Regions from separate parts of the Streptomyces sp. FIT100 genome, predicted to be linked through region 2. Evidence: riboswitches for the same ligand, from Rfam matches in the RefSeq annotation. Region 2 holds a riboswitch; the other holds the start of a gene.
What was found. A riboswitch is a leader RNA that binds a small molecule or an ion and turns the genes downstream of it on or off. The one in region 2 is predicted to bind S-adenosylmethionine.

Region 1: another riboswitch for S-adenosylmethionine. It lies ahead of KK483_RS08515 (aminotransferase class V-fold PLP-dependent enzyme); the one in region 2 lies ahead of thrC (threonine synthase).

What each region holds. Positions count from the first base shown of each region.
Region 1 is NZ_CP075715.1:1,951,083-1,966,698, reverse strand. It holds gene KK483_RS08540 (heme-copper oxidase subunit III) at 1-553, shown strand, start outside; gene KK483_RS08535 (c-type cytochrome) at 618-1,427, shown strand; gene KK483_RS08530 (ubiquinol-cytochrome c reductase iron-sulfur subunit) at 1,424-2,476, shown strand; gene KK483_RS08525 (cytochrome bc complex cytochrome b subunit) at 2,473-4,098, shown strand; gene trpD (anthranilate phosphoribosyltransferase) at 4,223-5,287, shown strand; SAM riboswitch class IV at 5,605-5,722, shown strand; gene KK483_RS08515 (aminotransferase class V-fold PLP-dependent enzyme) at 5,920-7,359, shown strand; gene KK483_RS08510 (hypothetical protein) at 7,404-7,601, shown strand; gene KK483_RS08505 (Lrp/AsnC family transcriptional regulator) at 7,598-7,879, opposite strand; gene KK483_RS08500 (rhomboid family intramembrane serine protease) at 7,876-8,580, opposite strand; gene KK483_RS08495 (hypothetical protein) at 8,702-8,944, shown strand; gene KK483_RS08490 (NYN domain-containing protein) at 8,990-10,351, shown strand; gene KK483_RS08485 (C40 family peptidase) at 10,695-11,723, shown strand; gene KK483_RS08480 (NlpC/P60 family protein) at 11,958-13,022, shown strand; gene KK483_RS08475 (hypothetical protein) at 13,076-14,293, shown strand; gene KK483_RS08470 (glycosyltransferase 87 family protein) at 14,351-15,583, opposite strand.
Region 2 is NZ_CP075715.1:3,529,506-3,545,121, forward strand. It holds gene groL (chaperonin GroEL) at 1-22, opposite strand, end outside; gene KK483_RS15565 (cold-shock protein) at 441-644, opposite strand; gene KK483_RS15570 (MoaD/ThiS family protein) at 1,081-1,356, opposite strand; gene thrC (threonine synthase) at 1,353-2,663, opposite strand; SAM riboswitch class I at 2,657-2,832, opposite strand; gene KK483_RS15580 (glucosyl-3-phosphoglycerate synthase) at 2,960-3,985, shown strand; gene KK483_RS15585 (hypothetical protein) at 4,029-4,337, opposite strand; gene KK483_RS15590 (DUF11 domain-containing protein) at 4,330-5,832, shown strand; gene KK483_RS15595 (trehalose-6-phosphate synthase) at 5,915-7,432, shown strand; gene otsB (trehalose-phosphatase) at 7,434-8,276, opposite strand; gene KK483_RS15605 (DUF3263 domain-containing protein) at 8,286-8,522, opposite strand; gene KK483_RS15610 (1-phosphofructokinase family hexose kinase) at 8,586-9,512, opposite strand; gene nagA (N-acetylglucosamine-6-phosphate deacetylase) at 9,645-10,790, opposite strand; gene KK483_RS15620 (ROK family protein) at 10,790-11,734, opposite strand; gene KK483_RS15625 (ABC transporter substrate-binding protein) at 11,890-13,137, shown strand; gene KK483_RS15630 (CBM35 domain-containing protein) at 13,222-14,181, opposite strand; gene cdgB (diguanylate cyclase CdgB) at 14,293-15,616, opposite strand, start outside.

The DNA.
Region 1 (15,616 bases), 1.6 Mb from region 2:
CCTCACCAGCGTCGGAACCATCATCTGGCTGAGTTCCGAGCTGATGTTCTTCGCGGCCCTCTTCGCGATGTACTTCACCCTGCGATCGGTGATGGGTGCCGAGTACTGGGCAGAGCAGGCTTCGGCCCTGAACTTCCCGTTCTCGGCCACCAACACCACGATCCTGGTGCTCTCCTCCCTCACCTGCCAGCTCGGCGTCTTCGCCGCCGAGCGCGGTGATGTGAAGAAGCTGCGTACCTGGTTCGTGATCACGTTCGTGATGGGTGCGATCTTCATCGGCGGCCAGGTGTTCGAGTACACCGAGCTGGTCAAGCACGAGGGCCTCTCGCTCTCGTCCGACCCCTACGGCTCGGTCTTCTACCTGACCACCGGCTTCCACGGTCTGCACGTGACGGGCGGTCTCATCGCCTTCCTGCTCGTTCTCGGCAGGACGTACGCGGCCCGGAGGTTCACCCACGAGCAGGCAACCGCCGCCATCGTCGTGTCCTACTACTGGCACTTCGTCGATGTCGTCTGGATCGGCCTCTTCGCCACGATCTACATGATCAAGTAGCCGGGCCCGTACCCGCACCATTCCAGAAGCATCGACGCAGAAGATCCTGACACCGGGGTAATCCGTGAAAAAGCTCTCCGCACGACGACGCCATCCGCTGGCGGCGGTCGTCGTCCTACTCCTCGCGCTGGCGGCCACCGGGGGGCTGTATGCCGCGTTCGCACCCGCGGACAAGGCACAGGCCGATGAAACCGCCCAGTCCCTCGCCATCGAGGAGGGCAAGAAGCTCTACACCGTCGGCTGCGCCAGCTGCCACGGAACCGGCGGTCAGGGCACCTCCGACGGTCCGTCCCTGATCGGCGTCGGCTCGGCCGCCGTGGACTTCCAGGTCGGCACCGGCCGTATGCCCGCACAGCAGCCGGGCGCCCAGGTGCCGAAGAAGAAGAACATCTACTCGCAGGCCGAGATCGACCAGCTCGCGGCGTACATCGCCTCGCTCGGGCCGGGCCCGGTCACGCCGACCGAGAAGCAGTACAGCCTGGAAGGCGCCGACATCGCCAACGGTGGCGAGCTCTTCCGCAACAACTGCGCCCAGTGCCACAACTTCACCGGCGAGGGCGGCGCCCTCACGCACGGCAAGTACGCGCCGAACCTCGAAGGCGTGAGCGACAAGCACATCTACGAGGCCATGCAGACCGGCCCGCAGAACATGCCCTCCTTCGGCGACGGCACCATGCCGGAGCAGGAGAAGAGGGACATCATCGCGTACATCAAGACCGTCAACGGCGAGGACACGGAGAACCCCGGCGGACTGAGCCTGGGCAGCCTCGGTCCCGTCACCGAAGGTCTCTTCGCCTGGATCTTCGGTCTGGGCGCCCTGATCGCAGTCGCCATCTGGGTCGCGGCCCACACCGCTAAGGCCAAGAAGTCATGAGTAGCCAAGACATTCCAGAAGAGTCCCTGCCGGCAGAGCAGGAGCACGAGCGCGGAGCGGTAGCCGTCAAGGAGGATCCGTTCGCGGACCCCGGGCTGCCGCCGCACAAGCCGCGTATCCAGGACATCGACGAGCGGGCCGCCAAGCGCTCCGAGCGCGCCGTCGCCTTCATGTTCACGCTGTCGATGCTGGCCACGATCGGCTTCATCGCCTCGTACGTGATCTTCCCGGTCGACAAGATCGTCTACATCTGGCCGTTCGGCCATGTGAGCGCGCTGAACTTCGCGCTCGGTATGACGCTCGGCGTCGCGCTGTTCTGCATCGGCGCGGGCGCGGTCCACTGGGCCCGCACCCTGATGTCCGACGTGGAGATCGCCGACGAGCGCCACCCGATCGCGGCCGAGCCCGAGGTCCGCGCCAAGGTCATGGCCGACTTCGCGGCCGGTGCCGAGGAGTCCGGCTTCGGCCGCCGCAAGCTGCTCCGCAACACCATGTTCGGCGCGCTCGCCATGGTCCCGCTCTCCGGTGTGATGCTGCTGCGCGACCTCGGGCCGCTGCCCGAGGAGAAGCTGCGCCACACGCTGTGGGCCAAGGGCAAGCAGCTCATCAACATGAACACGAACGAGCCGCTCCGTCCCGAGGACATCGCCGTCGGTTCGCTGACCTTCGCCATGCCCGAGGGCCTGAACGAGCACGACCACAGCTTCCAGACGGAGATCGCGAAGGCCGCCCTGATGATCGTCCGGATCCAGCCGGACGAGATCAAGGACAAGCGCGAGCTCTCCTGGTCGCACGACGGCATCGTGGCGTACTCGAAGATCTGCACCCACGTCGGATGCCCGATCTCCCTGTACGAGCAGCAGACGCACCACGTCCTCTGCCCGTGCCACCAGTCCACCTTCGACCTCTCCGACGGCGCCCGCGTCATCTTCGGCCCGGCCGGACACGCCCTGCCGCAGCTGCGGATCGGCGTGAATGACGAGGGCTTCCTCGAGGCGCTCGGCGACTTCGCGGAGCCTGTCGGCCCTGCCTTCTGGGAGCGCGGATGAGCACCAACGACGACAACAGGCGCAAGGCGCCCGCCGGCGAGCGGATCGCCGACTGGGCTGACGGCCGGCTCGGGGTCTACTCCCTGGCCAAGGCCAACATGCGCAAGATCTTCCCGGACCACTGGTCCTTCATGCTGGGTGAGGTCGCGCTCTACAGCTTCATCATCATCATCCTCACGGGTGTGTACCTGACGCTGTTCTTCCACCCGTCGATGAACGAGGTGGAGTACCACGGCACGTACGTCCCGATGCAGGGCGTCCTGATGTCGGAGGCGTACGCCTCCACGCTGGACATCAGCTTCGACGTCCGCGGTGGTCTGCTGATCCGGCAGATCCACCACTGGGCGGCCCTGATCTTCCTCGCGGCGATGTTCGTGCACATGATGCGCGTCTTCTTCACCGGCGCCTTCCGCAAGCCGCGCGAGGTCAACTGGCTGTTCGGCTTCCTGCTGTTCGTCCTCGGCATGTTCACCGGTTTCACCGGCTACTCGCTCCCGGACGACCTGCTCTCCGGCACCGGTGTCCGCTTTACGCAGGGCGCGATCCTGTCCACGCCGATCGTCGGCACGTACATCTCGATGTTCCTGTTCGGCGGCGAGTTCCCCGGCGGCGACTTCGTCGCCCGGTTCTACTCGATCCACATCCTGCTGCTGCCGGGCATCATGCTCGGTCTGCTGGTGGCGCACCTGATCCTGGTCTTCTTCCACAAGCACACGCAGTTCGCGGGCCCCGGCCGGACCAACAAGAACGTCGTCGGCATGCCGCTGCTGCCGATCTACATGGCCAAGGCCGGCGGCTTCTTCTTCCTGGTCTTCGGTGTCATCGCGGTCATCGCCGCCATCGCGCAGATCAACCCGATCTGGGCGATGGGCCCCTACCGGCCGGACCATGTGTCCACCGGCGCCCAGCCCGACTGGTACATGGGCTTCGCCGAGGGTCTGATCCGCTTCATGCCGGGCTGGGAGATCAACCTCTGGGGCCACACCCTGGTCCTGGGCGTGTTCATCCCGCTGGTGCTCTTCGGTGTCGTGCTCGCGCTGCTGGCGGCGTACCCGTTCATCGAAGCCTGGATCACCGGCGACAAGCGGGAGCACCACATCGCGGACCGGCCGCGCAACGCGCCGACCCGTACCGCGTTCGGTGTCGCGTGGGTGACCTTCTACATGATCATGCTGATCGGTGGTGGAAACGACCTCTGGGCGACCCACTTCCATCTGTCGATCAACTCGATCACCTGGTTCGTCCGGATCTTCGCCATCGCGGGCCCCGTCATCGCGTTCATCGCCACCAAGCGGATCTGCCTGGGTCTGCAGCGGCGCGACCATGACAAGGTGCTGCACGGGCGCGAGTCCGGCATCATCAAGCGGCTGCCGCACGGTGAGTTCGTCGAGATCCACGAGCCGCTCAGCCAGGGCGACCGGTTCAAGCTCACGGCGCACGAGCAGTACCAGCCGGTCGAGATCGGCCCGACGGTCGACGAGCACGGTGTCGAACGCAAGGTCAAGCTCGGAGAGAAGCTCCGGTCCAAGCTCAGCAAGGGCTACTTCGGCGAGGGGAACCAGATCCCGAAGCCGACGGCGGAGGAGTACCAGGAGATCACGAGCGGCCACGGCCACCACTGATCCCGGTCGCGATGAGCTGAATCGCCACGGCTGGAGCCCCGTCCATTCGCCGGACGGGGCTCTTCGCCGTCCCCGGGGGTCGATAGGGTGGAGGCATCCCATACGTACGGAACCAGGAGCGACCATGAGCGCTGTGACCCCCGCAGGAGGCACTACCGCGGCGGGCCGTTCCTGGCCCGCGGTACTGGACTCCCTGCTGTACGGACGCGACCAGAGCGCGGACGCCACCGCCTGGGCGATGGACCGGATCCTGCGGGGCGAGGCCACCGACGCGCAGATCGCGGGATTCGCCGTCGCCCTGCGCGCCAAGGGGGAGACCGTCGAGGAGATCGCCGGGCTCGTACGGACGATGTACGAGCACGCCAGGACGATCGAGGTGCCGGGGAAGACCGTCGACATCGTGGGGACGGGCGGCGACGGCGCCAAGACCGTCAACATCTCGACCATGTCGGCGATCGTCGTCGCCGGCACCGGTGCGAAGGTCGTCAAGCACGGCAACCGTGCGGCGTCCAGCGCGAGCGGCGCCTCCGACGTCCTGGAGAAGCTCGGCGTCAATCTGGAGCTGACGCCGCAGCGGGTCGCGGAGGTCGCGGAGGAAGCGGGGATCACCTTCTGCTTCGCCGTGAAGTTCCACCCCGCCCTTCGGCACGTGGCGGCGGCGCGCAAGGAACTCGGCATCCGTACGACGTTCAATTTCCTGGGCCCGCTCACCAATCCCGCCCGGGTCAAGGCGCAGGCCACTGGTGTCGCCGACGCCAGGATGGCGCCCATCATGGCCGGGGTGCTGGCCGAGCGCGGCTCCAGCGCGCTGGTCTTCCGCGGGGACGACGGACTCGACGAGCTGACCACGACCGCCACCTCCCGGGTGTGGGTGGTGCGCGACGGCGCGGTGCGCGAGGAGTCCTTCGACCCGCGGGACGTCGGTATCGAGCTGGTCCCGGTGGAGGCGCTGCGCGGCGCGGACGCCTCGTACAACGCGGATGTGGCCCGCAGGCTCCTCGCCGGTGAGGCCGGACCGGTGCGGGACGCGGTGCTGCTGAACTCGGCGGCCGCGCTCGCCGCGCTGGGGGACGGCGAGGGCGACCTGGTCGACCGGCTCAGGTCCGGAATGGCGCAGGCGGCGGAGTCCATCGACTCGGGCGCGGCGAAGCGCGCTCTGGACCGCTGGGTGGCGGCGAGCAATCGCTAGGCCGTGTCTGACAAATCCCGCCTGGTGCGCGGCGTCCGGCACGCTCCCCCAGAGCTCGCGCCTGGGAGGTGCCCCCACCCCCGTAGCCCTTCGGGCACGGGAGGTGCCCCCACGCTGTGTTGTCGGAGTCATCCGAGTACGTCCAGTACGAGGTTGATGCTCCGCCTTGCGATTGCACGCACCGGACGTCGCGCACCCCGCCCTGCGGGCGGACGGCGCCATGTGTCAGACACGACCTAGTGCTGTGACGCGGGGCGCAGTCCGGATGACGGACTGCGCCTTGCGCGTTCCGGAACGTATGGCAGGATGCTTTCCAAGGTCATGAGTGACAGCGATTACGGCCCCGGCCCGCTGTCCGGCAACCCTCCGTCCGTGGCGGGGTGCCCCGGGTGAAGACCAGGCCGCAGGCAGCGAGGTCTGCGGCAAGCGCGGACCCCTCGAATCCCTGGGGTCCTGGTCCTCAAGGGAGCTCTCTCGTGAGCAAGCGAATGCGCTAGGGGCTGTCGGCCCCCCTTCCCCACCCCGTACGCGATGCGGCCGTTGCGCGCCCCCCCCGTGCGGGTTGTTCACAGCCTCCCCGAGAGCTGCGCCTGGGAGGCACCCCCAGCCTTCATTCGCCAGGAGATACCGCCATGTCCGTGCGCCCGCACACCGTCGCCGCCACCGTCGTCACCGCCACGATTCCCGTCGCCGCCACCGCAGTTGAGACCGCGGTCGGGACCGCCGAGTCCACCGACCCCTGCTGCGCCGCCCCGCTCCCGGTGCTCGGCCGGGACGTCACCGTGCCCCTCGTCACCGGCGGCGAAGTCACCTACGCCGCCCTCGACTACGCCGCCAGCGCCCCCGCCCTCCAGCGCGTGTGGGACGACGTCGCCGCGTACGCCCCCTACTACGGCAGCGTCCACCGCGGCGCCGGGTACCTCTCGCAGCTGTCCACGGACCTGTTCGAGAGCAGCCGGGCGACCGTCCACGAGTTCCTCGACTGCCGCGTCGACGACCAGGTCGTCTTCACCCGCTCGACGACGGACTCGCTCAACCTCCTCGCCCAGGTCGTCCCCGCCGACTGCGAGGTCTTCGTCTTCGAGACCGAGCACCACGCCTCGCTGCTGCCCTGGAGGGGCGCGCGGGTGACCTACCTGAACGCCCCGCGCACGCCCGGCGAGGCGGTGCGCACCCTGGAGTCGGCGCTCGCCGGGCGAGACCCGTACGGGCCGGCGCTGGTCTGCGTGACCGGCGCCTCCAACGTCACCGGCGAGCTCTGGCCGGTACGTGAGCTCGCCGCCGCGGCGCATGCCCACGGCGCCCGCATCGTCCTCGACGCGGCACAGCTCGCCCCGCACCACCCGGTCTCCGTACGGGAGTTGGACGTCGACTGGGTCGCGTTCTCCGGGCACAAGCTGTACGCACCGTTCGGCTCCGGTGTGCTCGCCGGGCGGGCCGACTGGCTGCGGGAGGCCGAGCCGTACCTCGCCGGGGGCGGCGCCTCGCGCAAGGTCGCGCGGCGCACGGACGGCGGCGTGGACGTGGAATGGCACACCACCGCCGCCCGCCACGAAGCCGGCTCGCCGAACGTCATCGGCGTCTACTCCATCGCCTCCGCCTGCAAGGCGCTGAAGGAGGCCGGGTTCGAGGCGCTGGTCGCGCGCGAGCAGTACCTCGTCGCCCGGGTCCGCGAGGGCCTCGCCGAGGTGCCCGAGGTGCGTCTGCTGTCGCTCTTCGGGGAGGACGCGCCGCGCGTCGGTGTCCTCTCGTTCGTCGTGGACGGCTGGAACAGCTCCCACTTCGCCGCCGCGCTCTCGGCCGAGTACGGCATCGGCGTCCGCGACGGACTCTTCTGCGCGCACCCGCTGGTCCGCACGCTGCTCGGCAGCGACCCGGCCGACCAGGGCGAATGCGGCGCCCCGGAGGCCGAGTCGGGCGAGCGTTCGCTGAACGCGATCCGGGTCAGTTTCGGGGCCGGTACGCCGGACGAGCACGTCGAGCGGTTCGTGCGGGCCGTGAAGGAGCTCGTGCGGGACGGCGCGAAGTGGACCTATCGCACGGAGGACGGCAGGTGCGTGCCGGCGGTCTGAGGCAGCCGGGTCCCGAGCGGGATCGTACGTAGCCGGTCGTCGCGATGCCGAGGGCATTCGCGACGACCGCGACGACCGCGACGACCGCGACGACCGCGACGACCGCGACGACCGCGACGACCGCGACGACCGCGACGACCGCGACGACCGCGACGACCGCGACGACCGCGACGACCGCGACGACCGTGGCGAGGGTGGTGGCGAGTCGGTGTGCGAGCGCCCGCGCCCGGGACAGTGCCTAGGCGTCCAGGCCGATCGCGAACGCCGCCTCCAGGTCGTGCTGCGAGTACGTACGGAACGCCACGTGCGTGTCGGTCGCCTCCACGCCCGGGATCTTGCTGATGCTGCCGGGGATGACGTCCGCGAGGTCGTCGTGCCTGGCGACGCGGACCATCGCGATGAGGTCGTACGTCCCGGTGACCGAGAAGACCTCGCTGACGCTGTCCAGCGCGGCGATCGACTCGGCGATCTCCGGGATGCGGTCCACGCTGGTCTTGATGAGCACGATCGCGGTGATCACGGCTGGCTGTCTCCCTGGGTGGCCCTGGCTTGGGCTTTCACTCTAGTCCCCGTCCGGAAGCGGGCCCACGCGAAGAGGAAGCCGAGCCCGAAGCCCACCAGATGCGCCAGATAGGCCACCCCCGGCCCCGACGAGGTGCTCTGCGCCTCCGCCAGCCACTGCAGCCCGAACCAGAAGACCAGCACGATCCACGCGGGGAAGCGCAGCGGCAGGAAGAACAGGAAGGGGTAGAGGCTCGTCACCCGCGCCTGCGGGAAGAGCCGCAGGAACGCCCCGAGCACCCCGGAGATCGCCCCCGACGCGCCCACCAGCGTCTGCGCGGACTCCGCGTTGGCCGCCGCGTAGGCGAGGAGCGCGAGATAGCCGCAGCCGATGTAGAAGAGGGCGAACTGCAGGTGCCCCATCCGTTCCTCGGCCATCGCGCCGAAGACATAGAGGAACAGCATGTTGCCGAGCAGATGCAGCCAGCTGCCGTGCACGAAGAGTGCTGTCAACGGGGTGAGGAGCGCGCGTGGTCCGGCGTGCATCAGTTCGTCGGGGATGACGCCCCAGCGTTCGAAGTAGGAAACCGTTCCGGTGAGCAGGGTGTCCCCGGTGCCGTACGAGGGGTTGAACCCGGAAACCGGACCGATGACGAAGAGCAGACAGCACAGCCCGATCGCCGCATAGGTCACCACGGGTCCGGTCCGCCGATCGATCACCAACAGAGCATGGCGTACCGGGACCGATCGGGACGGACCGCCTCGCCGTGTCCCGGCGTGCCCCCGAGGTCGTAGGGTTGCGGGCAGTACACCCGACCGGTCGAGAGTCGAGGACGGCATGATGACGACGGTGCCCGCGCCCACCGCCACCACCAGGTGGCGCTGCACGCTCTGCGGGAATCTCACCCGCTTCGATGTGACCCGTTCGTCCAAGGTCGTCGAGTACGTCCATCTGGACCTGGCCGGAGAACCCACGGTGGAGGAGCGCGAGGTGGTCAGTGAGACCATCGAGTCGGTCCGGTGCCGCTGGTGCAACGCGGTGGATCAGATCGAGTTGGTGGACAGGCCGGACGCCGGTTCCTGACGGGAGTCGCGCGGACCGGGACCAGGACAGTAGGGGTGACGGACTGTGGAGCAGCCTGACAGCGGCGCGGGGCCGGCCGGTGCGGCCGGCGGCGCCGCCGAGGCGCTCGACCACCCGCTGCCCGAAGACGTACGGCGCCGGGTCGTCGCCCTCGTGTCGGACGCGTTCGGCGGGCTGACCATCGGCGACCTGCCCGCCCAGCTGCGCCAGTACGCCCGGTTCACCCCGTCTCGCCGGGCCAGGTTCGCCGGCAACGCCATGGCGGCCGCGCTGGAGACCGATCCGGTCTTCCGCCAGCGCATCGGCGAGCGGCTGCGCGAGGCGCAGCCGGAGCTGGCCGGGGCGCTGGAGTCCGGTGCGCCGCCGCCGGCGGCCGACCCCGTCGACGTGGCCGCGGCCGCCTATGTACTGCGCCCCGTCGGCTGGGTGAAGCTGGTGGCCGCGGCGGGCGAGGAGGCTCTGCGCGCGCACGCCGAGCGCGTCGACGAGGAGTCACGGCGCGAGCTGGAGCGGCTGCGCGAGGAGGTCGACCGGCTCAGGACGCAGACGAGGGCCGAGACCGAGCGGCTGCGGGCCGAACTGGACGCCGCCCGCAAGGAAGCCGAATCGCTTCACCGCAAGTTGCGCAGCGCCCAGAGCGATGTGAAACGCGGTGAGGCGGCGGTGCGCCGCAGCACCGCCGAGACCGAGTCGGTGCGGGCGGAGGCCCATGCCCAGGTGTCCGCGGCCGAGAGCGAGGCCCGGCGGCTCAGGGCGCGGCTCGGCGAGGCCGAGTCGGCCGTCGAGGCGAGCCGCAGGGCCGCCCGTGAGGGCCGCTCGATCGAGGACATGCGGGTGCGGCTGCTGCTGGACACGGTGTTGGACGCGGCCCAGGGGCTGCGCCGGGAGCTGGCCCTGCCGCCCGCGTCCGTGCATCCCGCCGACACCGTCGACGCGGTCGAGCCGGGCCGTATGTCGCCGAAGGACATCGCGGCGCGCGCCCTGTCCGAGACGGACCCGGCGCTGCTCGACCAGTTGCTCGCGCTGCCCCAGGCGCATCTCGTGGTCGACGGCTACAACGTCACGAAGTCGGGCTATCCGACGATGCCGCTGGAGAAGCAGCGGCTGCGGCTGCTCGGGGGGCTGGCGATGCTCGCCGCGCAGACCGGCGCCGAGATCACCTGTGTCTTCGACGGGGCGGAGCTCGCCGCGCCCGTGCTGCTCGCCCCGCCGCGCGGTGTGCGGGTGCTGTTCTCCAAGCCGGGTGTGACCGCGGACGAGCTCATCCGCCAGCTGGTGCGGGCCGAGCCGCCCGGCCGGCCCGTCATCGTGGTCTCCACCGACCGCGAGGTCGCCGACGGCGTCGCGAAGGCCGGTGCCAGGCCGGTCGCGTCGGTGATGTTGCTCAAGCGGCTTTCGCGCGTCTAGGCAGGACTCGCGCCACTCTTCCGTCTTGCTAATTGCTGGGCGTAATGCCCGATTTCACGGAACGTACCGTCAAGTGGCCGCTACTACGCGTGTGATGAACGTAAAGAATGTGCTTCGTGCGACAGTTTTTTCTCATGAGGATTTGAACTGATCACAGGAAGGTCACTAGGGTCAGGCCTCGAACCTTCGCACGGTTGATCATCCATCCGGGATGACAGTGAAGGAACCGCCTATTTCGTGCAGTTCGGCCCCGTTCTTGCCGGGGAGCTGAGCGTGCGCGGAGCCGGGGAACCAACCCCCCCACTGCCCGGCAGGCGGCTCGAGGAAGAAGGAGCTCGCCTTCGTGGCGTCCCACCGTCGTCCCAAGCAGCCGAGCCGCACCCGTGTGACCGTGCTCACCGCGACCGCCGCCGCGGCCGTCGCTCTTTCCGCCCAGGCCGCCAACGCCGCTCCGGCCAAGCCGAGCAAGGACGAGGTCAAGGCGAAGGTCGACGCGCTCTACCACGAGGCGGAGAAGGCCACCGAGGAGTACAACGGGGCCAAGGAGCAGCAGACCAAGCTCCAGAAGCAGGTCGACGCGATCCAGGACAACGTGGCCCGCGGCCAGGACGAGGTCAACACCCTGCGCGACAGCCTGGGTTCGGTGGCCAGCGCCCAGTACCGCTCCGGCGGTATCGACCCCGCGCTCCAGCTCTTCCTCTCCTCCGACCCGGACACCTACCTCGACAAGGCGTCCGCGATCGACCAGCTGAGCGCCAAGCAGACCGACGCCCTGGAGAACATCCAGGCCAAGCAGCGCACTCTGGCCCAGCAGCGCGCCGAGGCGACGAAGAAGCTCGCCGACCTCGAGGACGTGCGCAAGACGCTCGGCGAGAAGAAGAAGGCGTTCCAGGGCAAGCTCGCCGAGGCGCAGAAGCTCCTCAACACGCTGACCGCCGCGGAGCGCGCGAAGATGCAGGAGGAGGAGCTCCGCGCCAGCCGTGCCGCCGGCGACCGCGTGGACCTCGGCAACGAGGTGCCCGCCTCGCAGCGCGGCGCCGCCGCCCTCAACGCCGCCGCCACCCAGCAGGGCAAGCCGTACGTCTCCGGCGCCGAGGGCCCCAACTCGTACGACTGCTCCGGCCTCACGCAGTGGGCCTACCGCCAGGCCGGCGTGAGCCTCAGCCGCACCACGTACACCCAGCAGAACGACGGCGTGAAGATCGGCCGCAGTCAGCTCAAGCCGGGCGACCTCGTCTTCTTCAACGGCCTTTCCCACGTGGGCCTGTACGCGGGCAACAACCAGATCCTGCACGCGCCGAAGCCGGGTGCCGTGGTCCGGTACGAGTCGATGGACTACATGGGCACCTTCCAGTTCGGCGTCCGCGTCTGACGCCACCCGCGCCCCGCGCCCCGGGACCTGCCCAGGGACGTCGACTGACGCCCATCCGGGGGAATCGCGCGACCATCCGCCGACGGTACGCCCCGCCGATGACCTTGTGGTCTCCGGTGGGGCGTCACTGTCCGTGCCCGGTAAGGATTTTGGCCGCCAGGTAGCCGCATGGTTACTCTCTGCCGCGCAATGGCTGACAGGTCGTTGCTTCCAGCGGAAGGGAGTGCGGCTCCTGTGGCGTCCCATCGCCGACCCTCACCATCGGCCGGTTCCACATGTTGGTCCGGTTTCCACCGCGGTGCCCGGGTCACCCTCCTGTCGGCAGCGGTGGCCACCACGGCCGCCGCGCTCGGGTCGGCACCGGCCGGTGCCGACCCGCTCGACAACCCCGCGGCCCCCGGCGCCACGCGCGCGATGGTCGACCGGCTGTACGAGGCGGCCGAGAAGGCCACCGAGCGGTACAACCAGGCCGACGAGCGCGCGGACCGGCTGCGCGAGGAGGTGACCGCCGTACAGGACCGGGCGGCGCGCGAGCAGGAGGCCGTCAACCGGATGCGGGAGGCGCTCGGTTCGGTGGCCGGCGCGCAGTACCGCTCGGGCGGCATGGACCCCGCGCTGGAGCTGCTGCTCTCCGCGACCCCGGACACCTACCTGGAGAAGGCCACGCTCCTCGGCCGGATCGGCGAGCGCCAGGCCGCCACCCTGCGCGATCTGCGGCGCGTGCAGCGGGTCCTCGGGCAGGAACGTACGGAGGCCGCACGCAAGCTGGCCGAGCTGGAGCTCACCCGGGCCGCCGTCGCCCGCCACAAGCGGTCCGTCGAGGGGAAGCTGGCGGCGGCCAAGCGGCTGCTTGAGGCCCTTCCGCCCGGTGAGCGCGACGCCTACGACCGGGCCTCCCGCTCCGGCCGCGACCGCATCCTGCCGGACCTGGCAGGCGGCCCCGGCCCCTCCTCGGCACGGGCGGCGGCCGCGGTGGCGGCGGCCACGAGCGCGGTCGGCAGGCCCTACGTCTGGGGCGCCAACGGGCCGGACGGCTTCGACTGCTCAGGGCTCACCCAGTGGTCGTACGCGCGGGCGGGCGTCGGGCTGCCGCGGACCTCCCAGGCCCAGCGCTACGCCGGGCGGCAGGTCTCGCTCGCCGAGGCCCGGCCGGGCGACCTCGTGACCTACCGCTCCGACGCCAGCCACATCGCGATGTACGTCGGCAACGGGCAGGTCGTGCACGCGCCCTATCCCGGGGCCTCGGTGCGCTACGACCCCGTGGGGATGATGCCGATCGCCTCCGTGACCCGGCCCTGACGGGCTTGCCCGGCCTTTCGGTCCGCCCTTCCGCCTCGCATACGATCGGCAGGGTGGCTGGTCGGCGACGTGGCGCGGGGATACGTGCCGGGACGAGGACGGCGGCCGGCGGTCTCGCCGCCGCCGCCCTGCTCGTGCTGTCCGGGTGCGCCGGGACCGCCGCGCCGCCCGACACCACGTCCCGGGACATCCAGCGCACCCTGGACGCCCGTGCCGCGGCGGTGCTCGGCCGGGACGCGGACGCGTACGTCGCCGCGCTGGACGGCGGGCTGCGGGCCGCGGGGCGCGCGGAGTTCGCGAGCCTCGCGGACGTGCCGCTGAGCTCGTGGGAGTACCGGCTGACCGGGGTGCAGCGCTCCGGCGGCCGGGCCACCGCCGAGGCCGAGCTGCGGTACCGGATCGAGGGCTACGACAGCGCCCCCGTGACCTCCGCCCGCGTCCTGGAGCTGGCCGAGCGCGACGGCCGCTGGTACGTCACCGCCGACCGCGCGGGCCGCGGCGGCGCCGAGCAGCTGTGGCAGCAGGGCGACGTGGACGCCGTACGCGGCGCCCGCAGTCTGGTCCTCGGCGTCGGCCAGGACCGCGACCTGCTCCGGCGGATCGCGGCGGACGCCGACCGGGCCGTGCCGGCGGTCTCCGCCGCCTGGCCGGGGCGGTGGGCGTCGCGCGTGGTGGTCCTGGTGCCGGGGACGCTGGACGCGATGGGGCGGCTGCTGGGCGCGCCCGCGGCGGGCTACCGGGGGATCGCGGCGGTCACCACGGGAGAGGCCGGGGCGAGCGGGGCCGTGCCGGCGGACCGGGTGATCGTGAACCCGGAGGCGTACGCGGAGCTGGGCGAGTTCGGCCGCCGGATCGTGCTCACCCACGAGACCACCCATGTGGCCACCCGCGCGGCCACCTCCGAGGCCACCCCGCTGTGGCTCTCGGAGGGCTTCGCCGACTGGGCCGCCTACCGGGGCACGGGCCGCACCGCCGCCCAGGCCGCCCCCGAACTGGCCCGCGCGGTCCGCGCCGGCTCCGCACCGTCCCGGCTCCCGGCCGACGAGGACTTCCGCTTCGGCTCGGACGGCGAGGCGCTCGGGCGCGCGTACGAGGGCGGCTGGCTGGCCTGCGAGCTGATCGCGGAGCGATGGGGGACGCGGGCCCTGACGGACTTCTACCGCGCGGCCGGGGAGGACGGCCCGGCGAAGGCCCTGCACGACGTCCTTGACACGACGCCGGACGCCTTCACAGCGGCGTGGAGCGCGTACGTACGGGCACGGCTGGGCTGAGGCAGGCAAGCAGGCAGGCAGGCAGCGAGCAGAGGGCCGGACGGCCCGCGCGGGCCGTCAGCTGTCCAGGAGCTCCCTGTCCGGCATCGGCCGGGCGGGCACGGCCCGTCCGTGCCGGCGCCGGGCGGCCGGGACCGTGCTCGTCCACAGGCGGTGGCAGGCCAGCAGCGTCGCCGCCACCAGCAGACCGTTGCGCAGCACCAGCAGCGCGATGCCGAACGAGGTGCTCCCCACGACGTCCGCGAACCAGATGGGGAACTCCAGGTACGTGACCCCGGTGGCAAGCAGCACCAGGCACGCCGGCAGCGCCATCCGGCTCGACCGGAAGGCGAGGCAGACCGCGGCCAGACCGACCAGCCAGATCATGTACTGCGGGCTGATCACCCGGCTCGTGGTCGTGAAGAGCAGCACCGCCGTCAGCGCGGTGTCCGCCGGGGTGCTCGCCCCGAAGTCGCGCGCCCGCAGCCGCCACACCAGCAGCCAGCCGAACCCGAGCACCGACAGACCCAGCGCGATGCCGCTCACCAGCGGGACGTACGGGCCCAGGAACTCGACCGAGCCGTAGTTCAGCAGCACCTGCCCGTCCCAGCCGTGGTGGCGTGCGATGTGGAAGACCAGCGCACCGAGCGACTCGACCTCCGTGCCCCGGTCGCGCTGGAAGGTCAGGAAGGCCAGCGCCCCGGGCATCGCCGCGGTGAAGAGCAGCAGCAGCGCGCCGCCCGTGACCGCCGCGGCGAGCCAGGAGCGGCGGCTGCGCATCCCCGCCAGCAGCAGTGCGGGCCAGACCTTCAGCAGCGCCCCGAAGGCGACCAGCGCGCCCGCGAGCCGCGGTCGGCGGGCCGCCGCGAGCAGGGCCGCGACCGCCACCGCCGTCACCATCAGGTCGTAGCGGGCGTAGGCCGTCGGCCCGAGCAGCGGCACCCCCGCCACCCAGACCCAGACCCCCCTCAGGGACTTGCCGGGCCGTCTGCCCGCGTACAGCAGCAGTCCGAGCACCGCCGCGTCGCAGACGCAGACGAGGACGAAGAAGGCGTGCACATAGCCGAGGAACGGCAGCAGGCCGGGGGAGAGGATCGCGAGCGCGGCGGCGGGCGGGTACTGCCAGGTGACGTCGTCCATCGGGTACGTGCCGGTCCTCAGCACCCCGTTCCAGCCCTGGTAGATCCCCGCGACATCGCTGGTCACGTCCGGTCCCGCGACGAACAGGACCTTCAGGACCCAGAGCAGCAGCAGGATCCTGGTGAGGACCCAGACCGCGACGGGCAGAGCTGTGCGGGCCGCGCCCTTCATGACCACCTCATGCCGTTTCCCGCTCTCCGCCGT
Region 2 (15,616 bases):
CGAACGCGATGATCTTGGCCATGTGAAGTGGTCCTCCCGGACTGGGGTGGATTTCTCCGGACCGCGCTGGCGCCCGCGACGGACGGCCTGCATGCCTTGTGGTTCCTTGCCCCACCCGGCCTGCGGGCCTCACCGACCCGGTCCTTTGTTGTCACTCTCACTCGGAGAGTGCTAACGCCAATGATTAGCACTCGCCCCCCGAGAGTGCAAGCGGCTGAGACGGATCGCGGACACGCGCCACGCGGCAGCCCGGGATGCGTCACACAGATGCCCAGGACGCGTCACGTAGACGCCCAGGACACGTCACGCAGATGCCCGCAGATGCCCGGGACACGTCACGCCGCGGCCCGGGATGCGCGCGCGGCGGCCCGGACGTGACGGAGGGCCCGCACCCTCCCGGGTACGGGCCCTCCGTCGCGTTGCTGCAGTCGGTCGGCGCTTCAGCCGGCCAAACGGACCATGTCCGCCTGCGGCCCCTTCTGGCCCTGCGAGATCTCGAACTCGACCCGCTGGCCCTCCTCCAGGGTGCGGTAACCGTCCATCTGGATCGCGCTGTAGTGGACGAAAACATCCGCACCACCGTCGACCGCGATGAAGCCGTAACCCTTCTCCGCGTTGAACCACTTGACGGTGCCCTGAGCCATGCCTAACTCCCCTATTACTGGCCCTTGCACAGGACCGCACTTCGCGGACCCGGGTCAGACCTCACCTCCGGAACAGGCGGAGGCGTGCGCCGGAACGCGTCGACCGCGGCTGAATGTATCTGTCCAACTGCCCTCTGCAACAGGTCAGTCGGACGAGAAATCTGGGCAGCACTGAAAGGCAAATTAGGAAGAATTCCGAGCTTTACCGGGCAAGTCGGGCCGGACAAAGCGCACTTACTGCGCATCAAGCTCGAACACTTTGGCTGCTTCTTGACGCGTGCGAACGCATTCTCATATGCGTCTGGCACAGGCAGCGGAGGGGGCTTCCCCAACTCTACCGCGCTCAACCATGCAGAATTGCCCCCTCCGCTTAGCTTGCGGAGGGGGCAATTCTGTTCACGCGCAGTGAGGGTCGGCTGCGGCACCGCGCCCGCGGTCAGCCTCCGGCGACGGCCGGGATGATCGAGACGCCCGCGCCGTCCGGCGTCACCGTCTCCAGGCCCTGCTCGAAACGGACGTCGTCGTCGTTGACGTACACGTTCACGAAGCGGCGCAGCTTGCCCTGGTCGTCCAGGACGCGGGCGGCGATGCCCGTGTGGTTCTTCTCCAGGTCGGCGATGACCTCTGCGAGGGTCGCGCCCTCCGCCGGGACCTCGGCCCTGCCGCCCGTGTAGGTGCGCAGGATGGTGGGGATGCGGACGTTGACGCTCATGCGAGGCCAGCCTCTCGGAAAGAGTCCAGGTTGGGGCTGATGACGGCGGTCATGCCCGTGGTGGGGGCCACCGCGTCAAGGGTCTTCAGGCCGTCGCCGGTGTTGACGACGACCGTCGTGAGGGAGGGGTCGATGGCGCCGGCCTCGATCAGCTTCTTCGCGACGCCGAGGGTCGTCCCGCCCGCCGTCTCCGTGAAGACGCCCTCGGTGCGGGCCAGCAGCTTGATCGCGTCCACGATCTGCTCGTCGGTCACGTCCTCGACGGCGCCGCCCGTGCGGCGGCAGATGTCCAGGACGTAGGGGCCGTCGGCCGGGTTGCCGATGGCGAGCGACTTGGCGATCGTGTCGGGCTTCTGCGGGCGCACGACGTCGTGGCCGGCCTTGAAGGCGGCGGACACCGGGGAGCAGCCCTCCGCCTGGGCGCCGAAGATCTTGTACGGCTTGTCCTCGACGAGGCCGAGCGCGATCAGCTCCTGGAGCCCCTTGTCGATCTTGGTGAGCTGGGAGCCGGAGGCGATGGGGATGACGATCTGGTCGGGCAGTTGCCAGCCGAGCTGCTCGCAGATCTCGTACGCGAGCGTCTTGGAGCCCTCGCCGTAGTACGGGCGCAGGTTGACGTTGACGAAGCCCCAGCCCTCGCCCGCCGGATCGCCGATGAGCTCGGAGCAGAAGCGGTTGACGTCGTCGTAGGTGCCCTCGATGCCGACGAGCTCGCCGCCGTAGACGGCGGCCATGACGATCTTGCCCTGCTCCAGGTCGTGCGGGATGAAGACGCAGGAGCGGAAGCCGGCGCGGGCCGCGGCGGCGCCGACGGCGCCCGCCAGGTTGCCCGTGGACGAGCAGGACAGGGTGGTGAAGCCGAAGGCGCGGGCGGCCTCCAGGGCCTGGGCGACGACGCGGTCCTTGAAGGAGTGGGTCGGGTTTCCGGAGTCGTCCTTGACGAAGAGCCTGCCGGGCTCGACGCCCAGCTCGCGGGCGAGGTTGTCGGCCTGGACGAGCTTGGTCCAGCCCGGGTTCAGATTCGGCTTGGCGGCCACGTCGGCGGGGACGGGCAGCAGCGGCGCGTAGCGCCAGATGCTGGCGGGGCCGTTCTCGATCTGCTTGCGCAGGGCTTCCGGGTCGCCGCTCGGCAGGTCGTACTTGACTTCGAGCGGCCCGAAACACAGCTCGCAGGCGAAGATCGGCCCGAGCGCGAAGACCTCGCCGCATTCACGGCAGGAAAGTCCGGAGGCAGGCCCGAGATCGACGGTGCCGGTGGTGGATGCAACGGTTTCTACAGCCATGGAGGCGAGGCCCTTTCTCCTCATCTTCCTCATGGCGCATCTCGCCATGAGACGGATTTGGCACCTTCCCTAGCCGGGAGCCTCGCGCGCCGCTGACGACGGACAGCGTCGATATGCGGCTTCCGCCGCGTGGCCGACTGGAGGGTTGCCGGGGCTTCAACGGGCCGTATCCCTCTGCCCCTCTGGATGAGCGGTATGTGATTGTCGGCGTGACGGCCCCGACATGCCCCCGGCATGCGATGGTCGTCCGCGTTGTTCAAGACTGTAACCGAAGCCCCGGACGCTTGAGATGGTCGTCCGATCCGCGAGATGGAGATCACGTGCTGGAAGAGGTGGAGCGCTGGCTGGTCCGGCGGTCCTGGTCCGTGGCAGACCGCCCGCTCGACCAGCTCGTCGCCGCGAAGCGCGCCGCCGGGCGCGGTACGTCCGTCAGTGTGGTGCTGCCGGCGCTGAACGAGGAGGCGACGGTCGGCGAGATCGTCTCCGTGATCCGGCGCGAGCTGATGACGGAGGCCGTGCCGCTCGTGGACGAGCTGGTGGTCGTCGACTCGGGCTCGACGGACCGTACGTCCGAGGTCGCGGCCCGGGCGGGCGCCCGGGTGGTGCACCGGGACACGATCCTGCCGCGGATACCGGCCGTGCCGGGCAAGGGCGAGGTGCTGTGGCGCTCGCTGCTGGTGACCGGCGGGGACATCGTCTGCTTCGTGGACGCGGACCTGAAGGAGTTCTCCGCCGACTTCGTCTCCGGGATCGTCGGCCCGCTGCTGACCGATCCGGACGTGCAGTTCGTGAAGGCGATGTACGACCGGCCGCTGACCGGTGCGCCGGGCCAGAGCGGCCGTCCCGGCGGGGCCGAGCAGGGCGGCAGGGTGACCGAGCTGGTCGCACGGCCGCTGCTCAATCTGCACTGGCCGCAGCTGGCGGGGTTCGTCCAGCCGCTGGGCGGGGAGTACGCGGCGCGGCGCTCGCTGCTTGAGCGGCTGCCGTTCCCCGTCGGGTACGGAGTGGAGCTGGGCCTGCTGGTCGACGCGCTGCACACGGTCGGCCTGGACGCGCTGGCGCAGGTGGACGTGGGCGTACGGCTGCACCGCCACCAGGACGGGCAGGCGCTGGGGCGGATGGCCGCGGCGATCTACCGGACGGCCCAACTCCGGCTCTCCCGAGGCCACTTGGTGCGGCCCGCACTGACGCAGTTCGAGCGGGGCGAGGGCGGTTTCGTGCCGCGGACGCATGCGGTGGACACGGAGGAGCGGCCGCCGATGGCGGAGATCGCGGAGTACGCGGCGCGCCACCTGCGGAACGGGCACGGGGGCACCACCGGGCGGCGTAACACGGGCGCGGCGTAACCGCTTCAGCCCGATGAGATTGTCTAAATTTCGGACTTATGGGCTATGTCAGACGAATGGGCGCTCGGCGCCTTGATTCCAGGTTTCCCAGGTCCTCCGGGTCTTCCGGAACCTTCGGGTCCTCCGGGTCCTCCGGGTCCTCCGGGCCCTTCGGGTCCTCCGGGTCTTCCTTCAGGTCATCCGGGTCTTCCAGGACGTCCCGTTCCGTCGGGGCCCTGACCCTCCTCATCGCCGCCTCCGCCGCGTCGGCCCTCGCGATCGGGCTGCCCACCCCCGACCGGGCGGCCGCCGAGACCGCATCCGCGTTCGAAGAGCGGTACGGCGAATCGCTGTACGGCGACTTCATGACCACCGGCGGTACGGTCCCCGGCTGCCCGGACACCCCCGGCGACACGGCCGCTCCGTGCGCGGGCGGCGCGGCGGGCCGGGGCGGCGCCGGCCAGGTCGTGCTCCCGCCGGGCGCGCAGGTCGCGTACGCCCGCCTGTTCTGGGGCGGCAACGACGGCACGTACCGCGACCGGGACCCGGAGAGCTCGGTCCTCCAGCGCTGCGCCGCCACCGGGGCGGACGACGTGACCCGCTCCCCCGGCGCCCCGCTGGCCGCCGTCCCCGCGATCGGCGTCAACGGTGCCGCACCGACCGCAGTCGACGCCGAGAACCTGGTCAGGGACCAGGAATCGGCCACCGGGCCCCACTACTACACCGGCGAGGCCGATGTCACCGACGCCTTCGACGGGGTCACCGGCACCGGTTCCCCGATGCCGGTCGCGGTCGGCGGGGTATGGACGGCGGCGGGGCGCGGCTGCGTCGCGGGCTGGTCACTGACGGTCGTCTACGCCTACGACGGCCCGGACGCGACGTACGCCCCCGAGCGGCGCCACGTCTCCGTCCACGGCGGGCACGTCCTGCGGCGCCCCCCGTCCGCCACGTCCACGACGGCCGTGCCGGTCGGCGGCTTCCAGCGCGCCGGCGGGAAGGTCCGTACGTCCGTGACGGCCTTCCGCGGCGACCGGGAGAACCTGAGCGTCGACGACGAGGAGTTCGACCTCCCGAAGAGCGCGCTGGGGAGCGTCCCGTACACCGTCGAACCGGGCAGGGGCAGGAACGGGACGACCGGCGGCACGTACCTCGCCTCGGCGCTCGCCGTGTCCGCCCCGGTGGCCGACCTGGAGATCTCCAAGACGGCCTCGCAGACGTGGGTCAAGCCCGGCGACATGGTGACGTACACCATCACGGCGAAGAACACGGGCGCGAGCGACCTCCCCGAGGTGCGGTTCACCGACGACCTCGCCGAGAACCTCGACGACGCCGTGTACGACGACAACGCCAGGGCCTCGGCCGGGAGGGTCGCCTACAAGGAGCCCCGGCTCACCTACAGCGGCGCGCTGGCGGCCGGGGAGTCGGTGACCGTGACGTACTCGGTCACCATCGACGAGGAGGGCACCGGGGACGGCAGGCTCCGCAACACCGTGGTGGCGGACACGGCGCGGTCCAACTGCGAGGAGGGCAGCGAGGACGGGCCGTGCGCGGTGACCCCGGAGGTCGGCAGACGTGCGGACGCGGCGTCCGGCGAGGGCGCCGCGGCGACGGAGTGGGACACCGGGGCGGGCCCGGGCATCGGTGCCGTGCAGGGGCGGCCGGCCCTGCCCGCGCCGGGGCCGGGGGGCATGCCCGCCGACAGGTCGGCGCCCGCCGTCGGCCCCACGTACGGCAGCACCGGACAGCTCGCGGCCACCGGCGCCAGCGCCGAGCAGTTGTGGCTGCTCGGCGGCGTCGCCGTGGCCCTCACCGCGGCCGGCGCGATCGCACTCGCCGCGACCCGCGGCCGCCGTCGCGGCCACCACTGAACGAGTGAGCGTACGGCCGGACTCCACCGGCGAAGTCCGGCCGTACGTTTGAGCGGTTCCCGGAAGGGCTAGGTTTCGCGACATGGTCTCCGAGCACGCTGACTCCGAGAACACCGATCCCGGGCACCACGGGCGTCCCGAGCGCGCGGCGCAGGTGCTCGTCGCCTCCAACCGCGGTCCCGTCACCTACGCCCTCCGCGAGGACGGCACGCTCGACGCGCGCCGCGGCGGCGGCGGACTCGTCTCCGGCCTCTCGGCGATCGGTCCCGACGCGGGCGCCCTGTGGGTGTGCTCGGCGCTCGGCGACGGCGACCGGGAGGCGGTGCGGCGCGGAGTCGCCGAGCCGGGCGTGCGGATGCTCGCGATCGACGCGGCCGTGCACGCCGACGCGTACAACGGCATCGCGAACTCGGTGCTGTGGTTCGTCCACCACATGCTGTACCAGACGCCGCTCGAGCCGGTCTTCGACGCCGAGTTCCGGCGGCAGTGGGGCGCCTACCGCACGTACAACCGCGCCTTCGCGGAGACGCTGGCGGCGGAGGCGGCGCCCGGCGCGGCCGTGCTGATCCAGGACTACCATCTGGCGCTCGCGCCCGGCATGCTCCGCGAGCACCGCCCCGACCTGCGGATCGGGCACTTCTCGCACACGCCGTGGGCGCCACCCGAGTACTTCCGGATGCTGCCGGACGACGTCGCCGAGGAGCTGCTCCTCGGGATGCTGGGGGCGGACCGGCTGGGCTTCCTCACCGAGCGGTGGGCGAAGACCTTCATGCGGACCTGCCCGTCCGTGCTGGGGCCCTACGACGTCGTGCCGTCCTGGCCGAAGGACCAGGCGCCCAGCGTCACCGTCCGCGGCCCCGGGCCCGCCCACGGCCGCACCTGGATCGGGGTGCACGGGCTGGGCGCGGACGCGGAGTTCCTGCGCCGGCGCGCGCACGAGCCGGACGTGGAGCAGCGGATGGCCGCCCTGCGCGACGAGATCGGCGCGGGCCGCCGGGTCATCGTGCGGGTCGACAGGACGGAGCTGTCCAAGAACATCGTCCGCGGCCTCCTGGCGTACCGGACGCTGCTCGACGAGCACCCCGAGTGGCGCGAGCGGGTCGTGCACGTGGCCTTCGCCTATCCGTCCCGGCAGGATCTGGCCGTCTACCGCGACTACACCGCGGAGGTCTCACGGATCGCCGCCGAGATCAACGAGCGGTACGGGACGGCCGGCTGGACACCCGTCGTCCTGCACGTCAAGGACGACTTCGCACGGTCGCTGGCCGCGTACCGGCTGGCGGACGTGGCACTGGTCAACCCGATCCGGGACGGGATGAACCTGGTCGCCAAGGAGATCCCCGTCGTCTCGGACGCCGGCTGCACGCTGGTGCTGTCGCGGGAGGCGGGCGCGTACGAGGAGCTCCACGAGGAGGCGGTCGTCGTCAACCCGTACGACGTCAGCGGCACCGCCACGGCGCTCCACCAGGCCCTGTCCCTGCCGGACGGCGAGCGCGCGGAGCGCACCAAGCGGCTGGCCGCGGCGGCGACGGCGCTGCCGCCGCAGCAGTGGTTCCTGGACCAGCTGCACGCGCTGGAGGAGCTGGGCGAGGGCGACTGACCTACGGGCGGGGCAGGCGCTCGGCGAGGGCGGCGAGGTACGCGACGACCTCGGCCGGTCCCGGGAGCAGCACGTCGGCGCGCTCGGCGAGCTCCGGGATCTCGGCGCTGCCGCTGCACAGCAGCAGCCCGGGCACCCCGTCGGAGCGGAGCTTCTCGACGGCGGCGTAGGCGGCGAGATCGCCGAGGTCGTCGCCCGCGTACAGGACGGCTCCGGCCTGGTGCTCGCGCACGTACTCGAAGAGCGCGACGCCCTTGTCGACACCGGGCGGGCGCAGCTCCAGGACGAGCCGGCCCGGCTCGACGATCAGCCCGTGCCGGGCGGCCAGCTCGGCAACGGGCTCGCGCAGGGCATCGAAGGCGGCCTGCGGGTCGGCGGCGCGGCGGGTGTGGACGGCGACCGCGCGGCCCTTCTCCTCGATCCAGATGCCTTCCCAGGCGCCGAGCGAGTCGAGGAACCCGGGCAGCTCGGCCCGGACGGCGGCGACGCCGGGATGCGGGGCGGGCGCGTCGACCGTGCCGCTGACGGCGTCCCAGCGCTCGGCGCCGTAGTGCCCGAGCACGACGAGGTGCTCCAGTCCCGGGACCCCGGCGAAGCCGCCGTACCGCACGGCGACGCCGACCGGGCGGCCGGTCAGCACGGCCACGGACGCCACGCGCGGCGCGAGCGCGGCGATCGCGGGGACGGCGCCGGGATGGGCGCGGGCCTGCTCGGGGTCGGGCACGATCTCGGCGAGCGTGCCATCGAAGTCCAGGGCGACCACGGTGTCCCGCGGCCGTTCGAGAATCGCGGCGAGGCCGTCACGTCCGGCGGGCGTGATCGGCTCCGGCAGTTGGCTCCCCATGCCCCGACCCTATCGGCGCTCGCGCCGGGCGTCCCGTACTCGTCGCAGACGGTTGACGGTGACGGGGTCGTGGGCGAGGGCCCGGGGGTCGTCGAGGAGGGCGTTGAGCAGCTGGTAGTAGCGGGTGGGCGACATCCCCAGCTGCTCCCGTACGACGCGCTCCTTCGCACCGGGGCCGGGCCAGTCGGTGCGCTCCAGGCGCAGGACGGCGCGGTCGCGCTCGGAAAGCTCCTCGACATCGGTCATATGAGCAACATAGTGTGCGCGGCTCGTACGGTCCGGGCGGATACCGAGGCGTTCCGCCGGGCGTCACGCCGCCGGGGCGTTCTCCGTCACGGCGATCCTCGGCACCAGCTCCTCGTACGTCGCCCGGTCGAAGTCGCCCGCCGTCGGGGACAGGACCGTCGCCGTCGCCAGGGCCACCGCGCGGGTCAGGCGGTCCGGCCAGGGGAGGGACTCCACCAGGCCCGAGAGCAGGCCGGCGACGGCGGAGTCGCCGGCGCCCGTCGGGTTGCCGAGGACCTTCGAGGGCGGGGTGGCCTGCCAGGTGCCGTCGGCGGTGGCGGCGAGGATGCCGTCCGGGCCGAGGGACGCGACCACCGCGCGGGCACCGCGGCGGCGGGCGTCGCGGGCCGCGCGCAGGGGGTCGCGCGCGCCGGTGAGCTGGGCGAGCTCGTCGGCGTTCGGCTTGACCAGCTCGGGGCGGGCCGCGAGGCCGCGGCGCAGGGGCTCGCCGCTGGTGTCCAGCAGGGCGGGGACACCGGCCGCCCGGGCCCGGCGGACCAGTTCCGCGTACGCGCCGACGTGGACGCCCGGCGGCAGGCTGCCGCACAGGGCCACGGCGTCGGCGCCGCGCAGGAGCGTCTCGTACATGCCGAGGAAGGCGGCCCACTCGTCGGCCGTGACCGTCGGGCCGGGCTCATTGAGCTGGGTGGTGTCGCCGGTGGCCGCGTCGACGACGGCCAGCGTGCGGCGGGTGTTCCCCGCGACCGGCACGAGCGCGTCGCGCACCGGCACCCCGGCCAGCAGCTCCCGCAGCACCGCGCCCGTCGGGCCGCCGGCGAAGCCGGTGACGACCGCCTCGTGGCCGAGCGCCGCGAGCACACGGGCGACGTTGAGGCCCTTGCCGCCGGGGCGTTCAATCACCTCGGTGACGCGGTGGGAGCTGTGCGGGACGAGCGCGGGGACGGCGTACGTGAGGTCGAGGGCGGTGTTCAGCGTGACCGTCAGGATCACCCCCGACACCCCCCTGAGCATGCGCTTGCCATCGCTGTCCGACGGGTGCTGATCATGCCAAAAAGAAGGCGGTTGGCCCAGACCCCCTCCGCCCGGTCCGGCCAACCGCCCCCGCACGCCCGCGTGAGCGTCCTACGACAGGACCGGTTCGACCACCCACGCGCCCTTGCGCATCACGCCCTTGAGCGTGAAGTCCGCGTCCAGCACCACCATGTCGGCGTCCTTGCCCGGCTCCAGCGAGCCGACCCTGTCGTAGACGCCGAGCAGCCGCGCCGGATTGGCCGAGATCGCCCGCACGATGTCCTCGACCGGCAGCCGGTCGACGGTCGCCGCCCGCCGGAAGGCGGTGTCCAGCGTGAGCGTGGACCCGGCGATCGAGCCGCCCTCCACCAGCCGCGCGACCCCGTCCTTGACCTCGACCTCCAGCGGTCCGAGGTGGTAGATCCCGTCGCCGAAGCCCGCCGCGTCCATCGCGTCCGTGATGAACGCGACCCGCCGCGCGCCCGCGCGGTGGAACGCCAGCTCCAGCGCCGCCGGGTGCAGATGCGTGCCGTCGTTGATCAGTTCGACGGTGATCCGCTCGTCCTCCAGCAGCGCGGCGATCGGACCGGGCGCCCGGTGCCCGAGCGCCGGCATCGCGTTGAAGAGGTGGGTCGCGACGGTGGCGCCCGCCTCGATCGCCTCCACCGTCTGCTCGTACGTCGCGTCGGTGTGCCCGATCGCCGCGATCACGCCGTGCTCGGCGAGCAGGCGTACGGACTCGATGCCGCCCGGCAGCTCGGTCGCGAGGGTGACCATCTTCGCCGTGCCGCGCGCCGCGTCGAGCAGCTTGCGCACCTCCGCGGGGTCGGGGTCGCGCAGCAGCTTCTCGCTGTGCGCGCCCTTGCGGCAGGGGGAGATGAACGGCCCCTCGAAGTGGATGCCGGCCAGGTCGCCCTGCTCGACCAGCTCGGACAGGAACCCGGCCCGGTGGGTCAGGAAGTCCATGTCGCCGGTGACGGTGGAGGCGACGAGCGTCGTGGTGCCGTGCTCCAGGTGCGTCCGTACGCCGGTGAGCACGTCCTGCGCGCTGCCGGAGGTGAAGGACGCGCCACCGCCGCCGTGGTTGTGCATGTCCACGAAACCGGGGACCAGCCAGTGGCCGGAGAAGTCGGTGCCGGGTGCGTCGACGGGGGCGTGCCCGGCGATCCGGGTCCCGTCGACGATCACCCGCCCGTTCTCGACGACCCCGGTGGGCAGCACCACCCGGGCGCCTGTGAGAACCATCCGGTCGGCCATCAGGCGGTTACCTCCGAGTTGAGTTGATCGGTCAGCAGGTCCCAGGCGAGGAGCCCCGCGCCCAGGCAGCCCGCGGTGTCCCCGAGGGCCGCCGGGACGATGGCGGGCAGTTTCTGGAAGGTCACCCGCGCCTCCACCGCGGCCCGCAGCGGTGTGAACAAGGTTTCTCCTGCCTCGGCCAGCCCGCCACCGATGATCAGGGTGCGGGGATCCAGCAGGGTGAGCGCGGTGACCAGCCCGTCTGCGAGCGCGTCGACCGCGTCCTGCCATACGCGTACGGCGCCGGTGTCACCGGACTCGACGGCCTTGGCGCAGTCGGCCGCGTCCGCGCCGGGGTCGCCGCTCGCCGCCGCCCAGTTCCGCGACACGGCACCGGCCGACGCGAGGGTCTCCAGGCAGCCGTGCTGCCCGCAGCCGCACTCGGGCCCGCCGGGCCGGACGACGATGTGGCCGATCTCGCCCGCGTATCCGTGCGCCCCTGCCTCGATGGCGCCGCCGATGCCGATGGCGCCGGCGATCCCGGTGCCGAGCGGTACGAACAGGAACCGGTCGGCGCCGCGGCCCGCCCCGATCCGCCCCTCGGCGAGGCCGCCGGTGCGGACGTCGTGGCCGAGCGCGACGGGGATGCCGCCGAGCCGCTCGCCGAGGAGGCCGCGCAGCGGGACGTCGCGCCAGCCGAGGTTCGCCGCGTAGACGGCGATGCCGTGCTCCGCGTCGACGATGCCGGGGACGGCGACCCCTGCGGCGAGGGCGCTCTCGCCGTACCGCTCCTCGCCGTAGGCGCGCAGCTCGGCGGCGAAGCCGAGGATCGTCTCCACGACGGCGTCGGGGCCTCGCTCCCGGCCAGTCGCGCGCCGCGCCTCGTGGAGCAGTGCCCCGTCCGCCCCGACGAGGGCGGCCTTCATCCCGGTGCCGCCCACATCGAGGGCGATGACGTGTCTCACGCCTACAGTCTCGCTCGCCGACCACCGAGAGGTCTAGTCCACTGCCCCGAGGTTCCCGCGTTTTGTCGAAACACGGTCATGTGGTGTAGACCTCAAGGCTCGCAGCAGGAAGTTGACCAGTGGGGGAACGAGCAGTGCAGCGGCGCTACTTCGGCATGACGGCGATGGTTGCCACGGCGGCGATGGTGGCCGGACTCGCGGGATGCGGGAGCTCCGACGAGGGCGGGGACGTGACGCTCAAGCTCGTCGCCGCCGACTACGGGACCGGCGCGGCCGACTCCTCCCAGGACTACTGGGACAAGCTGGCGCGGGCCTTCGAGTCCAAGAACGCGGGCATCAAGGTCGATGTCGACGTGTACTCGTGGAAGGACGTCGACCGCAAGGTCGCCGAGATGGTGGAGGCCGGCAGCGCCCCCGACATCGCGCAGATCGGCGCCTACGCCGACTACGTCAAGCAGGACAAGCTCTACCGCACCGAGGAACTGGTCTCCGTCCCCACCCAGGCGAACTTCCTGCCGCTCCTGAGCGACGCCGGCCGGGTCGACCGCGTCCAGTACGGCGTGCCGTTCGCGGCCAGCACGCGGCTGCTCTTCTTCAACAAGGACCTCTTCGCCGCCGCCGGGCTGGAGGCGCCCACCACCTGGGCCGGGATCCGCACGGCGGCGGAGAAGCTGAAGGCGAGCGGGGTCGAGTACCCCTTCGCGCTGCCGCTCGGCTCCGAGGAGTCGCAGGCCGAGACCATGATCTGGCTGCTCAGCGGGGGCGGTGGCTACCAGAACCGCAGCTCCGGTGTCTACGAGATCGACTCGGCCGAGAACATCGACACCTTCAACTGGCTGCGGGACAACCTCGTCACCCCGAAGCTGACCGGCCCGGTCGCCCCTGCGCAGCTCGACCGCGCCCAGGCGTTCGCGGCGTTCACACGCGGCGAGGTCGGCATGCTCAACGGCCACCCGACCCTGATGCAGACCGCCGAGAAGGCGGGCATCGACGTCGGCACGGTGCCGATGCCGGGCGTCGAGGGCAAGGCGCCGGCGTCGATGGGCGTCGCCGACTGGATGATGGGCTTCAAGCAGCACGGCCACCGCAAGGAGATCGGCCGGTTCCTGGACTTCGCGTACAGCGACACGAACGTCCTGGAGTTCTCCGAGCGCTACGACATCCTGCCGGTCACGGTCACGGCGAGCCAGAAGATGGAGGCCGACGACGCTCACGAGGACCTCCAGCCGTTCCTGGAGGCGCTCCCGCACTCGGAGCTGTACCCCTTCGGTGAGACCTCCTGGGCGAGGGTGAGCGCGAGCGTCAAGAAGAACATCGGCTCCGCGGTGCAGCCGGAAGGCGACCCGGCGGCGATCCTGGGCCGTATCGCCTCCGAGGCGGCCGCGGCCGAGGCCAAGGAATAGCGGCCTGATCCGAGCGCGGGAAACGCGTCAGGGGCCGGATCTGCGGATCCGGCCCCTGACGCGTTCGACGTGCTACGGGAGTGGTCAGCCGTGCCGGACCTCGAGCCAGTCGAGGACCGCGTCGCACTGATTGCCTGCCTCGCAGGACAGCTTGAGCTCGTTCTTGCCCTTCTGGAGGGTGACCGGCGCCCACGTGGTCTGCCAGTTCTTCTCCAGGTTCGCGTCCGACGAACCGATGAAGTTCTTCAGGCCGATCGGGTTGGTGTTCGCCTTGCCGTTGACCGTCAGCGTCGCGTTGGCGTCCTTCGCGGGGATCGCGTACCGCACATAGAGCCGGTAGTCGCCTGCCTGCTCGATGGTGGCCTGCCAGGTGACCGAGGCGCCGACCTGGTTGAAGCCGGTCACATAGGCCCCGTCCGCGCCCTCCGCGCCCTTGACGTCCTTCGCCAGCGCCGCCGGCGCGCCCAGCTGGAGCGTCGCGGCGTCCTGCTTCGGGAGCTCGGCGGCGGGGCTCTCCTCGGTGTTCTTGGAGGGCTCGTCGCTCGGCTTCACCTGGTCCGCGGGGGCGGTGCCCTGGGCCTGGGGGTTTTCGTTGTCGTCGCCGCCGCTCGTGGCGAGCGCCGCGGCGATGCCGATCACGACGACCGCGACGACCGCGACAGCCGCGATGAGCAGGCCCTTGGTGTTGGGGCCGCGGCCCCGGCCGCTGCCGTGACCGCCGCCGCCGTGGCCGCCGCCGGGCGGCGGGACCGGGACCTGCCGGGTCGGGGCGCCGCCGGGGTATGTCTCGGGGGCCGCGTACTGCGGGGCCGGCTGGTGGGCGTACGGCGCCTGCTGCGGGACCTGCCCGTACTGGCGCTCGCCGACCGTTCTCACCTGGTTGTACGACGTCCTGGGCACGCCGGGCTGCGCCGCCGCCGGACCGGGGTAGCCGTAGCCGCCCTGGCGGGGAGGTGTGGCGCCCGCCTGCTGCCCGTCCGCGTACAGGTAGCCGAACGGATCCTCGTCCTCGGGCGTGCTCGCGCCGTTGTTCCCGGCCGTCATCCCTGGGTCACTCCTATCCATGCTCGCCAGCCGTCGCCGACCGGCCGAGCCTACCCCGTTTGAGCAACTCCAAGGACGGCGCTTGACGGCCGTCCGGTTCCCACGCGCACGTTATCCAGCGCGCCGGTGGACCTTGGCCCTGGATCGTTTCTCGATGTACATCCGCTGGTCAGCGGATTGAAGCACTTCCTCCACGGACATGCCGCAGACCGCCCAGCCGATGCCGAAGCTCGCGCCGACCCGGACCGCCCGTCCGTCGACCCTGATGGGCGGAATGATGGCGTTCCGCAGCCGTACGGCCAGATCGGCGGCGTCCGCCGCACCGAGCCCGTCGGCGAGGACGACGAATTCGTCACCCCCGAGGCGGGCGACGGTGTCCCCGTCGCGTACGCCGGTCGTGAGCCGGCGCGCGACCTCGATGAGGACGGCGTCGCCGGTGTTGTGCCCGAACCGGTCGTTGATCGACTTGAAGCCGTCGAGGTCGCAGAAGAGGACGGCCAGGCCCTTCGTGCCGTCGTCGTGCTCGCTGTCCGGCGCGACGGCGTGCACATGGTGGTCGAAGGGGCCGCCCGCGGGCACGGGAGGGTCGAAGTCGAAGCGGTCGGGCCGGTGGCCGTTCTCGTCCTGGCCTGCACCGCCGCCCTCGTCGTACCCGTAGGCCGGGCGTCCGGAGTACGCCGCGTCGAGCGCCTCCACCGCGGCCCCCGGCCCCTGCCTGAGCACCGCCTGCGGCCGCTCGCAGATGCGGGCGCTCAGCCGGGCACGCAGCTCCGCGCTGTTGGGCAGGCCGGTCAGCGAGTCATGGCTGGCCCGGTGCGCGAGCTGCAGCTCATGGCGCTTGCGCTCCTCGACGTCCTCGACGTGGGTGAGCAGGAAACGCGGCCCGTCGGCGGTGTCCGCGACGACGGAGTTGCGCAGCGAGACCCAGACGTACGTGCCGTCCCTGCGGCCGAGCCGCAGCTCGGCCCGTCCGCCCTCGGCGGAGGTCCGCAGGAGTGTGCCGATGTCCTCGGGGTGGACCAGATCGGCGAAGGAGTAGCGGCGCATCGCGGAGGCGGGCCGGCCGAGGAGGCGGCACAGGGCGTCATTGGTGCGCAGCAGCCGGCCGTGCTGGTCGCCGCCCATCTCGGCGATGGCCATACCGCTCGGGGCGTACTCGAACGCCTGCCGAAACGACTCCTCACTGGCGCGCAGGGCCTGCTGCTCGCGCTCCAGGCGGACCAGCGCGCGCTGCATGTTTGCTCGCAGCCGGGCGTTGCTGATCGCAATCGCGGACTGGGAGGCGTACATCTGGAGCGCCTCCTGGCCCCAGGGGCCGGGACGGCGTCCGTTGCGGGGTTTGTCGACCGAGATGACGCCGAGGAGCTCACGTCCGCCGCCCGACGCGTACATCGGCGCGTAGAGCCGGTCCTGGGGGTGCCACTCGTCCTCGAAG